3 regions of the Bradyrhizobium sp. B117 genome follow, and region 3 is predicted to be linked to each of the others. Evidence: predicted binding sites of a transcription regulator. Region 3 holds the regulator's gene; each other region holds the start of a gene.

Region 1 (4,210 bases), 2.8 Mb from region 3:
CCGTAGCGGCAATACCAACCGAGTGGTCGCTCGCCGATCGTCCGGGCCAGACTTGCCACTGTCCTGCGGATCCGCTCGCGCTCCTCATCCTCGCCAAGATGTTGATGCCGCTCCCAGCGCCAGCCATGGGCGCACACATCGTATCCATGCTCGCGGATGGCCGCTGCCGCTTCCGGATTGCGCTCCAGCGCAAGGGCGCACCCCATGACGGTGGCCGTCATGCCGCGCTCGGAGAGCAACCGGATCAGCCGCCAGAAACCGACGCGGCTACCATACTCGAACATCGATTCCGCAGCGAGATCGCGCCCGTCAAAGCCTCCCCCGCCGCCCTCCGTCAGCGCCGTCTCAGTGACGCCGTCGCCATCGGCAAACGAAGCCTCCGATCCTTCTTCGTAATTGACGCAGATGTTGAGCGCGACGCGAGCGGCGCCGGGCCATCTCGGATCCGGCGGATTGCGTCCATAGCCGACGAAATCGCGATCCTGGTCGTTTTGCGCGGTCATGACCATTACCTTCTACGAACCTGCCGGCGGCATAACGATGGTGACGGCGGCATCGAGACCGAAGAAGACATCATCGTTCTGCTGGCCGGTCACACCCATCGCCACCGCGAATTCCATAGGGGCGTCAAGCACGGTCATCGGATGATGCCACACATTGCGTGCGTAGGTGACGATCTGGTCGGGGCCAGCGATGAATCCGCGCAGCGTCGCCAGGTCGGGACCGCCGTCCGGCGTCGATGCGCAGACGATGGCCAGATAGCGCGTGGAACCTAGCGGCACGAAAGTCTGCGCCGAATAAGGATGCCGCTCCAGCGTGGTCAGCCGCAGCGGGAGCTGTCCGACCGCGGCCGCGCCGCTGATCCACAGCGAGAATGTTTGCGCCTCGTCGGCACGGTTCAGCATCGTCGGAAGGTAACGCCGTCGCTCACCGGTCGGGCGCGAAACCACGTCGCCGAAAGGACGAAAGGCCTCGGCGGACAGCGGCTCGAGCGACACTGTGTACGAAGGAGAGTGATTCATTGAAGCTCTGGGACAGCCAACGATGCAGACGACACTCACCGGCTAGTAATACCAGTGGTATACCATTGGAGCTTAGAGGTACCGCCGTGTCAAGGGCGCGAGCCGTGACCTCTTCGCAGGGCAGCAATCGTGAGTAAGGGCCGGGACGGAATGCGGCGGACCCCGAACAGCCCAGCGCAGGTCGGCGAACTCACAGCGGCGGCATTCAGCTGTGGCTGTCGGGCAAGAAAATCCCGAACGTTTCCAACATCCCCTGGCGGACGTTGGTCAGATGCTGGATCATCGCGTGGCGCGCCACTACTGCGTCTCGCTTGATGATGGCATCGACGATCGCGAGGTGTTCGCGACACGCGGGCAACAACCGCTCGGGACGGCGCTCCACATTGCACATCCTGATCTTGCGGCGGGTCTCTCCGATCAGCGTGGCGAGAGAGCGGTTGCCGCAGTGGCTCGCAATCTGGTCGTGAATCTCGTCATCCAGCGTCCAGTGCTTGGCTTTGGTGACCTCGGCGGTGGACAGGATCTTCTCCAGGCTAGCCTTGATCGGTTGCAGCACATCAAGGCCGATACGCGTTGCAGCAAGCGAGGCCGCCTCGCTTTCCAGAATGAGGCGCAGATGAATCAACTCGAGGAGCTCGGCGATACCGATGTTGCGAACGATCACCGAGCCATTCGAAAGCTGCTCCAGCCTGCCCTCGCCGAGCAGACGGCTGATTCCGGCACGTAGCGGAGTGCGCGACACCTTGAGGCGAAGCGCAAGCCGTCGCTCCTCGATGACCTCGCCCGGCGTAAGTTGCCGTGTTTCAATCAAGTCCAGAAGCTTCCGATAGGTCGTTTCGGTGACGTTACCATCCGACCGCAGACGCTTCGGTGCCTCCGCCGCAGCCGCGCGCAGAACGTTTGTTGCGGATTTTGGCTTGCGCGCGGTCGACTTCGTCACGTTCATTCCTCGGGAGACAGTCTGGCAGATCGGTAGTCATGCAACTGCGGCTTGTCGAGGTGCTTCGCGTTCGCGGCTTATCCCGCACCGTGATGGGACATCCGACGCTCGCCGCTGCACCGCGACGGGATGCTTCCGCCGGAATTGCTGCGCAAGAACCGTGCATATTGCTGAAATGATTGGCTTGCAAGAGTTAGGCAAGACGGACGGTCTTGACTCTGCCTTTGCGATGAACCTGGTGTATCCGCATGGGATACCGCTGGCATGTACGATCAGCCACAGGCAGCGTGTTAGCTGAGTAAATTGGCACTGGGACCGTCCGCTCGCCAATTTGCAGAGCATCAGTCTCGGATAACCTTTGCTCGATCAGCCGTCCCCGGCAGTGCCGCACATGTTTTCAAATGCTTTTTTTGCTGGAGGGATAGAGACCGGAAACAAACTCTCTCCTCCGGCCCTCGACACAGGCAAGTCGGTAGGGAGAGGAACGCGAAATTCGCTTCACGAGTCGACCAGACTCTTCGCTCTCAACCACGGCTGGCATTCAGCGGATCTTCAGGCTTTAACAATGGCTTACCGCACGTGCTAACGGCCCCTATGTCCTTAGTGCAATCCTTCGTGGTTTTGTCTTGTATGCCGGCCAAGCCAGCTTACTTTCGGAGTGGTTAGCACTCGCTGGCTTCGATTGCTATTTCATCGAAAATAACGCAACTCGAAAAAATAGGAGGAGACCATGAAATTCCGTCCCCTTCACGACCGCGTCGTGGTCAAGCGCATCGACGCAGAAGAGAAGACCGCTGCCGGCATCATCATTCCCGACACTGCCAAGGAAAAGCCCTCCCAGGGCGAAGTCGTCGCCGTTGGCCCGGGTGGCCGCGACGAAGCCGGCAAGCTGATCCCGATCGACTTGAAGGTCGGTGATCGCGCGCTGTTCGGCAAGTGGTCAGGCACCGAGGTCAAGATCGACGGCCAGGAACTGCTGATCATGAAGGAGAGCGACATCATGGGCGTTCTCACCGAGGTGGCTTCCAAGAAGAAGGCCGCCTAGTCCACCGCTCGCGCCGCTCACCCCTGAGGAGCGCTTGCCGGCGCCTCAAAGGGTGAGACGCAAGTAAAAACTCAGGGAAACCCAATATGTCAGCCAAAGAAGTCAAATTCGGCGTCGATGCCCGCGACCGCATGCTCCGCGGTGTCGACATCCTCCACAATGCGGTGAAAGTGACGCTCGGCCCGAAGGGCCGCAACGTCGTGCTCGACAAGTCGTTCGGCGCTCCCCGCATCACCAAGGACGGCGTCACCGTCGCCAAGGAGATCGAGCTCGACGACAAGTTCGAGAACATGGGCGCCCAGATGGTGCGCGAAGTCGCCTCCAAGTCCGCTGACGCGGCTGGCGATGGCACTACCACTGCCACCGTGCTCGCCCAGGCGATCGTGAAGGAAGGCGCCAAGTCCGTTGCCGCCGGCATGAACCCGATGGACCTCAAGCGCGGTATCGACCTCGCGGTCGAAGCCGTCGTTGCGGACCTCCAGAAGAACTCCAAGAAGGTCACCTCCAACGAGGAGATCGCCCAGGTCGGCACCATCTCGGCCAACGGCGACCAGGAGATCGGCAAGTTCCTCTCCGACGCCATGAAGAAGGTCGGCAACGAGGGTGTCATCACCGTCGAGGAAGCCAAGTCGCTCGAGACCGAACTCGACGTCGTCGAGGGCATGCAGTTCGACCGCGGCTACATCTCGCCCTACTTCGTCACCAACGCCGACAAGATGCGCGTTGAGATGGACGACGCCTACATCCTCATCAACGAGAAGAAGCTCTCCTCGCTGAACGAGCTGCTGCCGCTGCTCGAGGCCGTGGTGCAGACCGGCAAGCCGCTGGTCATCGTCGCCGAGGACGTCGAGGGTGAAGCGCTCGCGACCCTGGTCGTCAACCGCCTCCGTGGCGGCCTGAAGGTCGCGGCCGTCAAGGCTCCGGGCTTCGGCGATCGCCGCAAGGCCATGCTGCAGGACATCGCGATCCTGACCGGCGGCCAGGCGATCTCGGAAGATCTCGGCATCAAGCTCGAGAACGTCACGCTCAACATGCTCGGTCGCGCCAAGAAGGTGATGATCGACAAGGAGAACACCACGATCGTCAGCGGCGCCGGCAAGAAGGCCGACATCGAGGCGCGCGTGGCGCAAATCAAGGCGCAAATCGAGGAGACCACCTCGGACTACGATCGTGAGAAGCTCCAGGAGCGTCTCGCCAAGCTCG
Region 2 (4,210 bases), 1.3 Mb from region 3:
TGCGTCATGGAGAGCTGATGGCTGATCGCGCCCCTCGACGTGGTCAATAAAGAGCAAAAGCCGTTTTGTTTGGTAAACGGAAAGGGCGTTTCGATTCACCACGTCGCACGCGGGGCTGCAATTTGGCGATCAGCGTTTATTTTCGATGAATGCCGCGCACGCATGGTTAATCGCGTCTTTGCGCGCCGTCGCGCGCGTCTGCAAACACAGTTCCGGCTGTGAACTTCGTGTTAAATCGCTTCTGCCTACAAAGACGCGTGAGTGAGGTGGGGGGAGTATCCTGATGGCTGTTCACCGCAAACGTTTTCGCGTCGAAGATATCGTCGGTGGCGAGATGCCGATTCTTGACGTAACCGAAGAGGCAGGCCCGATGCATAGCGAGATCATGGCGGAGTTGCGCGCGATCCGCGCACAGATGGCGAAGGGCGTTGTGGCTGCCCCGCTGTCCGGCAGCGCGGCCATGGCGGCGATCGACGCGTCCACGGCCCACGAACTGTCCGAAGCCCGCACCATGCTCGAGACCTACCGGGCGCAGATCGAGCAGTGCGAGAAGCTGAAGGTCGAGCTCGACCTGATCCACGACGCCATCGACCGCACCAAGCGCGAAATCGCGACGCTGCACGGCAAGAGCTTCGACGGCGGCGAGATGGCCAAGGTCAATGGCGAGCTCGGCGCGGTCGTCGGCGGCACCGAGCAGGCGACCCAGCAGATCCTCGAAGCCGCCGAGTCGATCGACCAGGCCGCCAGCGCGATGTCCAAGGTGGACTCGGCCGACCAGCAGAAGCGCCTCGCCGACGACATCCAGGAACGCGTCATCTCGATCTTCGAAGCCTGCAACTTCCAGGACCTGACCGGCCAGCGCATCAGCAAGGTCATGACCACGATGAAGTTCATCGAGCAGCACATCAATGCGATGATGGACATCTGGGGCGGCGTCGACGCGATCAAGGCCCATGTGCCGGCGCCGGTCGATCAGCGCAGCGACGACGAGAAGCTCCTCAACGGCCCGAAGCTCGCCGGCGACGTCGGCCACGCCTCGCAGGACGACATCGACGCGCTGTTCGACTGAGCGCGCGAGACACGGACAAAGCAAAACGCCGGCCCAGGGGCCGGCGTTTTTGTTTTTGGCGGCGTCCCCCCCGCTGTCATCGCCCGGCGAAGACCGGGCGATCCAGTATTCCAGAGACGGCAGTGATTGAATCGAGAGGCCGCGGCGTACTGGATGCCCCGCTTTCGCGGGGCATGACGAAGAGGAAGAGAGACTACGCCCGTGGCGCGCAGCGGACGTAGACCATGTTGCCGTAGCGGGTGGCGGCGTCCTTGTCGATGAAGCGGGTGATCAGGACGCGGCCGTCGAACGAGACGATCTCGCGGTCCTGCTCGCCGGGGGTCGGGCCGGCCGGTCCGATATAGTTCTTGCCGCTGGGCGAGCCCTTCAGCCGCAGCTCCTGCGGGGTGGCCTGGTCGGCCAGATGCATGATCACGCCACCGGAGGAGCCGGCGGTGATCACGTAGGGGTTCTTGCACTGGGCCCTCGCCGCAGCCTCGGTGCGGGCGCGGTCGGCCGGGTTCTGGAACGAGGCGAGACCCCAGCGGCCGACGATTTCGTCGGCACGGATGCTCGCCGGCATTTCAGGACCGGCGCCGGGCTCGGCCTCGGGTGCCGGCTGGGAGGACGAGAACGACGGCAGGCTCATGCCGCCGCCGCAGGCGCCAAGCAGCAACGCCAGGCCAGAGGCAGCGGCCAGATTGGCGACCGTGCGCGCGCGAGCTGATTTGATCATGGCATTCCCCCGAACAAGACCATGGCCGCACCCCTCCCGCAGCCAAGCGCAAAACTGCCGCCGGGGCAATGACGTCCTTTAATACGCGGGCGCCCCGACCAAGTTTCTAATGCCACCATCCTATATCCGCCTCACCAATCGCTTAACCACCTTTGCTTGACAGGATCGCGGCCAAGCCATATTCCCGGGCCACTCTTAGCACTCGGAAAGCCCGATTGCTAAGCGCGCCGTTCGATCCTCGGGAAGAGGAGGAACGGTAGCGCCGCCCCACCGAATTCACTACTTCCGAAGCGAGCCTCCAAAGGGAAACGTCATGGCTAAATCCAAATTTCGTCCGCTGCATGACCGTGTCGTGGTCAAACGTATCGACGCCGAGGAAAAGACCAAGGGCGGCATCATCATTCCGGACACCGCCAAGGAAAAGCCGTCCCAGGGCGAGGTCGTTGCCGTCGGCCCCGGCGGCCGCGACGAGACCGGCAAGCTGATTCCGATCGACCTCAAGGCGGGCGACCGCGTCCTGTTCGGCAAGTGGTCGGGCACCGAGGTCAAGATCGACAACGAAGAGCTCCTGATCATGAAGGAGTCGGACATCATGGGCGTGCTGGCCTAAGGCCATCCGCCTGAACGGCCGCTGAATGTCATGCCCGGATCGCGCGATCCGGGCATCCATCATTCCGCCGCACAGCACGAACCAAGACACATCACGCAACACGAGGGACTGCAGACCATGGCTGCCAAGGACGTCAAATTCTCCGGAGACGCGCGCGATCGCATGCTGCGCGGCGTCGACATTCTCGCCAACGCCGTCAAGGTGACGCTCGGCCCGAAGGGCCGCAACGTCGTCATCGAGAAGAGCTTCGGCGCGCCGCGCATCACCAAGGACGGCGTCACCGTCGCCAAGGAGATCGAGCTCGAGGACAAGTTCGAGAACATGGGCGCCCAGATGGTGCGTGAGGTCGCCTCCAAGACCAACGACCTCGCCGGCGACGGCACCACCACCGCGACCGTGCTGGCCCAGGCCATCGTGCGCGAAGGCGCCAAGGCGGTTGCCGCCGGCATGAACCCGATGGACCTCAAGCGCGGCATCGACAGCGCCGTCCTGGCCGTGGTCAAGGACATCGAGAAGCGCGCGAAGCCCGTCGCCGCCTCCTCCGAGGTCGCCCAGGTTGGCACCATCTCGGCCAACGGCGATGCCGCCATCGGCAAGATGATCGCCCAGGCGATGCAGAAGGTCGGCAACGAGGGTGTCATCACCGTCGAGGAAAACAAGTCGCTCGACACCGAAGTCGACATCGTCGAGGGCATGAAGTTCGACCGCGGCTATCTCAGCCCGTACTTCGTCACCAACCCCGAGAAGATGACCGCCGAGCTCGAGGACGCCTACATCCTCCTGCACGAGAAGAAGCTGTCCGGCCTGCAGGCCATGCTGCCTGTGCTCGAAGCCGTGGTGCAGTCGGGCAAGCCGCTCGTCATCATCGCCGAGGACGTCGAGGGCGAGGCGCTGGCGACCCTGGTCGTCAACCGCCTGCGTGGCGGCCTCAAGGTTGCCGCCGTCAAGGCGCCGGGCTTCGGTGATCGCCGCAAGGCCATGCTTGAAGACCTCGCAATCCTGACCGGTGGTCAGTTGATCTCCGAAGATCTCGGCATGAAGCTCGAGAACGTCACGGTGAAGATGCTCGGCCGCGCCAAGAAGGTGGTGATCGACAAGGAGAACACCACGATCGTCAACGGCGCCGGCAAGAAGCCCGACATCGAGGCCCGCGTCGGCCAGATCAAGGCCCAGATCGAGGAGACCACCTCGGACTACGACCGTGAGAAGCTCCAGGAGCGCCTTGCCAAGCTCGCCGGCGGCGTCGCGGTGATCCGCGTCGGCGGCGCCACCGAGATCGAGGTCAAGGAGAAGAAGGACCGCGTCGAGGACGCGCTCAACGCCACCCGCGCCGCGGTGCAGGAAGGCATCGTCCCCGGCGGCGGCGTCACGCTGCTGCGCGCCAAGAAGGCAGTCGGCCGTCTCACCAACGCCAATGCCGACGTCCAGGCCGGCATCAACATCGTGCTGAAGGCGCTGGAAGCTCCGATCCGCCAGATCTCGGAGAATGCCGGCGTTGAGGGCTCGATCGTGGTCGGCAAGATCCTGGAAAACAAGTCCGAGACCTTCGGCTTCGACGCCCAGACCGAGGACTATGTCGACATGATCGAGAAGGGCATCATCGATCCCGCCAAGGTGGTTCGCACCGCGCTGCAGGACGCCTCCTCCGTGGCCGGCCTGCTGGTGACGACCGAGGCCATGGTCGCCGAGATGCCGAAGAAGGAAGCCGCGCCCGCGATGCCCGCCGGCGGTGGCATGGGCGGCTTCTAAGCCCATCCTTCATTACAGCGCCTACGAAGGCCGCCTCCGGGCGGCCTTCTTTTTTGCCGATCCTCTC
Region 3 (4,210 bases):
CCTCCGCGCTCCTCGTGATCGACGTGCAGAACTGCTTCCTGCCCGGCGGCAGCCTTGCGGTGAAGGAAGGCGAGCAGGTGGTGCCCGTCATCAATAGAATCGCGAAAGGTTTTGCGAATGTGGTGATGACGCAGGACTGGCACACGCCCGGCCACATCTCGTTCGCCTCGGTCCATTCCGGCAAGAAACCGTTCGAGACCGTCGATCTGCCCTACGGCAAGCAGGTGCTATGGCCGGACCATTGCGTGCAGGGCACCGACGGCGCGGCGCTGTCGAAGGACCTCGCGATCCCGCATGCCGAGCTGATCATCCGCAAGGGCTTTCACAAGGACGTCGACAGCTACTCGGCCTTCCTCGAAGCCGACGGCAAGACCTCAACCGGTCTCGCCGGCTATCTGAAGGGCCGCAAGATCAAGCGCGTCTTCGTTGTGGGATTGGCGACGGATTTCTGCGTCGCCTGGACCGCGCTCGACGCGCGCAAGGCTGGCTTCGAGGTCTATGTCGTGGAGGATGCCTGCCGCGGCATCGACACGCAGGGCTCGCTGGCCAAGGCCTGGGCCGATATGGCCAAGGCCGGCGTGAAGCGGATCCAGTCGGCGGATATCGCGGTGAGCGCGTAGCCGGCGCGCATCCGCCAGACCCTCATCCTGAGGAGCGCGCTCCTTAGCGCGCGTCTCGAAGGATAGAGGCCCGCTGCTGCAGCCGGACCTGCATGGTTCGAGACGGCGCTGACACGCCTCCTCACCATGAGCGGTTAGAGCGCTCAGTTGACGTCGTTGCTGTTGGCCGCGGCCTTCGCGCCGCCCTTGGCGACACCGACCAAAGCCGGGCGCAGCACGCGCTCGCCGATGGTGTAGCCGGCCTGCACGACCTGCACCACGGTGCCCGACGGCACCGACGCATCGGGCACTTCGAACATCGCCTGCTGGAAGTTCGGGTCGAACTTCTGGCCCTGCGGGTCGAACTTCTTCACGCCATGCTTTTCCAGCGCGTTGAGCAGCGAGCGCTCGGTGAGCTCGACGCCCTCGATCAGCGAGATCAGGCCGGGATCGGCCGCGGCCCGCGCCTCGGCCGGAACGGCATCGAGCGCGCGCTGGAGATTGTCGGCGATGTCGAGCACGTCGCGGGCAAAGCCGGTGATGCCGTAGAGACGGGCGTCAGCGACCTCCTTGGTGGTACGCTTGCGTAAGTTCTCCATCTCGGCCAGCGTCCGCAGCATGCGGTCACGCGCCTCGGCGGCTTCCTTCTGCAGCAGCTCGACCGAACCCGGCTCGGGATCGTCGGGCATGATGTAGGGTTTCGACACCACGGGCTCGCCGGTCGGTGCGGTCGTGTCTTCGGGTTGCCGGTCTCGATCGGTCATCGGCTCAAATCTCGAACTCGTTTCCAGGGATTGTTGGCAAGGATTGTTGGCCCGGATATCGTGCCTAAGCGCACGAAAATCAAGCGCCCGTGATCGGCACAAATGCCGGTCAGCCGCCCAGAAGGCGGCTGACGATGCGGGCGGCGTAGTCCACGGTCGGGATCACGCGGGCATAATTCAGCCGCGTCGGCCCGATCACGCCCAAAACGCCGACGATATGACCGGCGGCATCCCGATACGGCGAGATGATCGTGGAGGAGCCGGACAGCGAGAACAGCTTGTTCTCGGAGCCAATGAAAATCCTCACGCCCTCGGCGGTCTCGGCGCGGCCCAGCAGGTCGATCACGCCGCGCTTGGTCTCGAGATCGTCGAACAACAGGCGAACCCGCTCCAGATCCTCCAGCGCGTGCAGATCTTCGAGCAGATTGGCGTGGCCGCGGACGATGAGCTGGCGATCCTCGTTCTCGCCGCCGGACCAGCTTGCGATTCCGGCCGAAATCACCTTCTGAGTCAGCTGATCGAGCTCGGCGCGAGCCTCGCCGAGCGCAGTCTCGAGCTCGAGCCGCGCTTCGGCGAGCGTGCGGCCGCGGATGCGCGCATTGAGGAAATTACCGGCTTCCGTGATCGCGGAGGAGGGAACTCCGGGCGGCAGCGCCAGCACGCGGTTTTCGACCTGGCCGTCCTCGCCGACCAGGATCACCAGCGCCTTTTCCGGTTCCAGCCTGACGAACTCGATGTGCTTCAGTCGCGCATTGGATTTTGGCGTCAGCACCACGGCTGCGGCCCGCGTGAGGCCCGATAGCCGCGTCAAGGCCTGATCCAGCGCCGCCTCGACCGACTGTGCCTGGCCGACCGATGCGAGCTGGCTCTGGATCGACGCGCGCTCGGCCTCGTTGAGATCGCCGACCTGCATCAGGGCATCGACGAAGAAACGCAGGCCGAGTTCCGTCGGCAAGCGGCCGGCGGAGGTATGTGGCGCGTAGATCAGGCCGAGCTGTTCCAGATCGGCCATGACGTTGCGGACCGAGGCCGGCGACAGCGGCATCGCGATCAGCCGCGAGATATTGCGCGAGCCGACGGGCTCGCCGGTCGCGAGATAGCTTTCGACAATTTGACGAAAGATGTCGCGGGAACGCTCGTTGAGCTGGGCGAGGCCTGCGTGCGGCGCGATCAGATGGATCGGATCGTGATGGGCCACAGACGGTAACTCCTCTCAGATGCTCATAATTTGTCCATCCAGGACGGTTCTGACAAGCGTGGCGTTTGCGGGGTGGAAAACCGGGGGTGAAAAAACCTTGCCGCCCACCCTCACCCCACCTACAAGCACCGCGAACCGCCCATTTCCGCGAGTTTTTGGAGGATTTCCCATGCGGCCAAGCCGCCGTGCGCCCGACGAATTGCGCCCCGTGACGCTGGAGCGTGGCGTGGTCAAATATGCGGAGGGCTCGTGCCTGGTGAAATTCGGCGACACCCATGTGCTGGTCACCGCCACGCTGGAGGATCGCCTGCCGCCATGGCTGAAGGGCCAGGGCCGCGGCTGGGTCACTGCCGAATACGGCATGCTGCCGCGCGCGACCTCGGAACGCACCCGCCGCGAGGCCTCCGCCGGCAAGCAGAGCGGCCGCACCGTCGAGATCCAGCGCCTGATCGGCCGCTCGCTTCGCACCATCGTCGACCTCGAAGCGCTCGGCGAGCGCCAGATCACGGTCGATTGCGACGTGCTCCAGGCCGACGGCGGCACCCGCACGGCCTCGATCACCGGCGCCTGGGTCGCGCTCGCCGATTGCATCAACTGGATGAAGGCGCGCAACATGATCAAGGCCAACGTGCTGCGCGACAACGTCGCCGCGATCTCCTGCGGCATCTACAACGGCACGCCGGTGCTCGACCTCGATTATGCCGAGGATTCCGAGGCCGAAACCGACGCCAATTTCGTGATGACCGGCGATGGCCGCATCGTCGAGGTGCAGGGCACCGCGGAACGCGAACCGTTCACGCAGGACGAGTTCCTGAAGCTGATCGCCCTGGCGCAGAAAGGCATCGCGCGTCTGGTGGACTTGCAGAAACTGGCCGTGGCGTAGTCAATAAGCCATGCACCGCCGAATCACCGGAAAGCTCGTCATCGCGACCCACAATCCCGGCAAGCTCGCCGAGATGAAGGAGCTGCTCGCGCCTCACGGCATCGAGGCGGTGTCGGCCGGAGAGCTCGGCCTGGACGAGCCGGAGGAAACCGGCAACGATTTCCGCAGCAACGCCGCGATCAAGGCCATCGCGGCGGCAAAGGCGACGGGGCTTCCGTCCTTCGCGGATGATTCCGGCATCGTGGTCGACGCGCTCGACGGCGCGCCCGGCATTTTCTCCGCGCGCTGGGCCGGTCCGACCAAGGATTTCAACGCGGCGATGGCCCAGATCGAGCGGCTGCTGCAGGAGCGCGGGGCAAGCACGCCCGCAAAGCGCACCGCGCATTTCGTTTCCGCGCTCTGCGTCGCCTGGCCCGACGATCATCTCGAAGAGGTCGAGGCGCGCGTCGACGGCACGCTAGCTTGGCCGCCGCGCGGCACCGCCGGTTTTGGCTACGATCCGATGTTCCTGCCTGACGGGCACGACCGCACCTTCGGCGAGATGACCAGCATCGAGAAGCACGGCCTGCCGCCGCTCGGCCTTGCCCTGTCGCACCGCGCCCGCGCCTTCGTGAAACTGGCGGAGATCTGCCTTGAGCCGCGCTAGAGCGTTTTCGAGCGAAGTGGATACCGGTTCGCGCCAGGAAAACGCGTCGAAACAAGAATCCGAAGCCTTCGGCGTCTACGTGCACTGGCCGTTCTGCCTGTCGAAGTGCCCGTATTGTGA

Evidence for each region. Region 3 encodes HrcA, which represses chaperone genes, less so after heat shock. Its sites were predicted from a motif close to GTTAGCACTCNCNNNNNGNGAGTGCTAAC; they were not measured.
Region 1: AAFG16_RS13515 (co-chaperone GroES) is a predicted target of HrcA. The motif match lies at 2,624-2,652, and genes of this name have one in related genera.
Region 2: AAFG16_RS05670 (co-chaperone GroES) is a predicted target of HrcA. The motif match lies at 1,979-2,007, and genes of this name have one in related genera.

What each region holds. Positions count from the first base shown of each region.
Region 1 covers NZ_CP152414.1:2,756,607-2,760,816, reverse strand. Annotated here, with positions in the region: gene AAFG16_RS13530 (allantoinase PuuE) at 1-509, opposite strand, end outside; gene AAFG16_RS13525 (ureidoglycolate lyase) at 516-998, opposite strand; gene AAFG16_RS13520 (GntR family transcriptional regulator) at 1,228-1,962, opposite strand; gene AAFG16_RS13515 (co-chaperone GroES) at 2,693-3,007, shown strand; gene groL (chaperonin GroEL) at 3,094-4,210, shown strand, end outside.
Region 2 covers NZ_CP152414.1:1,174,250-1,178,459, reverse strand. Annotated here, with positions in the region: gene AAFG16_RS05680 (protein phosphatase CheZ) at 284-1,069, shown strand; gene AAFG16_RS05675 (hypothetical protein) at 1,263-1,784, opposite strand; gene AAFG16_RS05670 (co-chaperone GroES) at 2,098-2,394, shown strand; gene groL (chaperonin GroEL) at 2,512-4,143, shown strand.
Region 3 covers NZ_CP152414.1:9,956,253-9,960,462, forward strand. Annotated here, with positions in the region: gene pncA (bifunctional nicotinamidase/pyrazinamidase) at 1-620, shown strand, start outside; gene grpE (nucleotide exchange factor GrpE) at 764-1,363, opposite strand; gene hrcA (heat-inducible transcriptional repressor HrcA) at 1,473-2,561, opposite strand; gene rph (ribonuclease PH) at 2,731-3,444, shown strand; gene rdgB (RdgB/HAM1 family non-canonical purine NTP pyrophosphatase) at 3,455-4,090, shown strand; gene hemW (radical SAM family heme chaperone HemW) at 4,107-4,210, shown strand, end outside.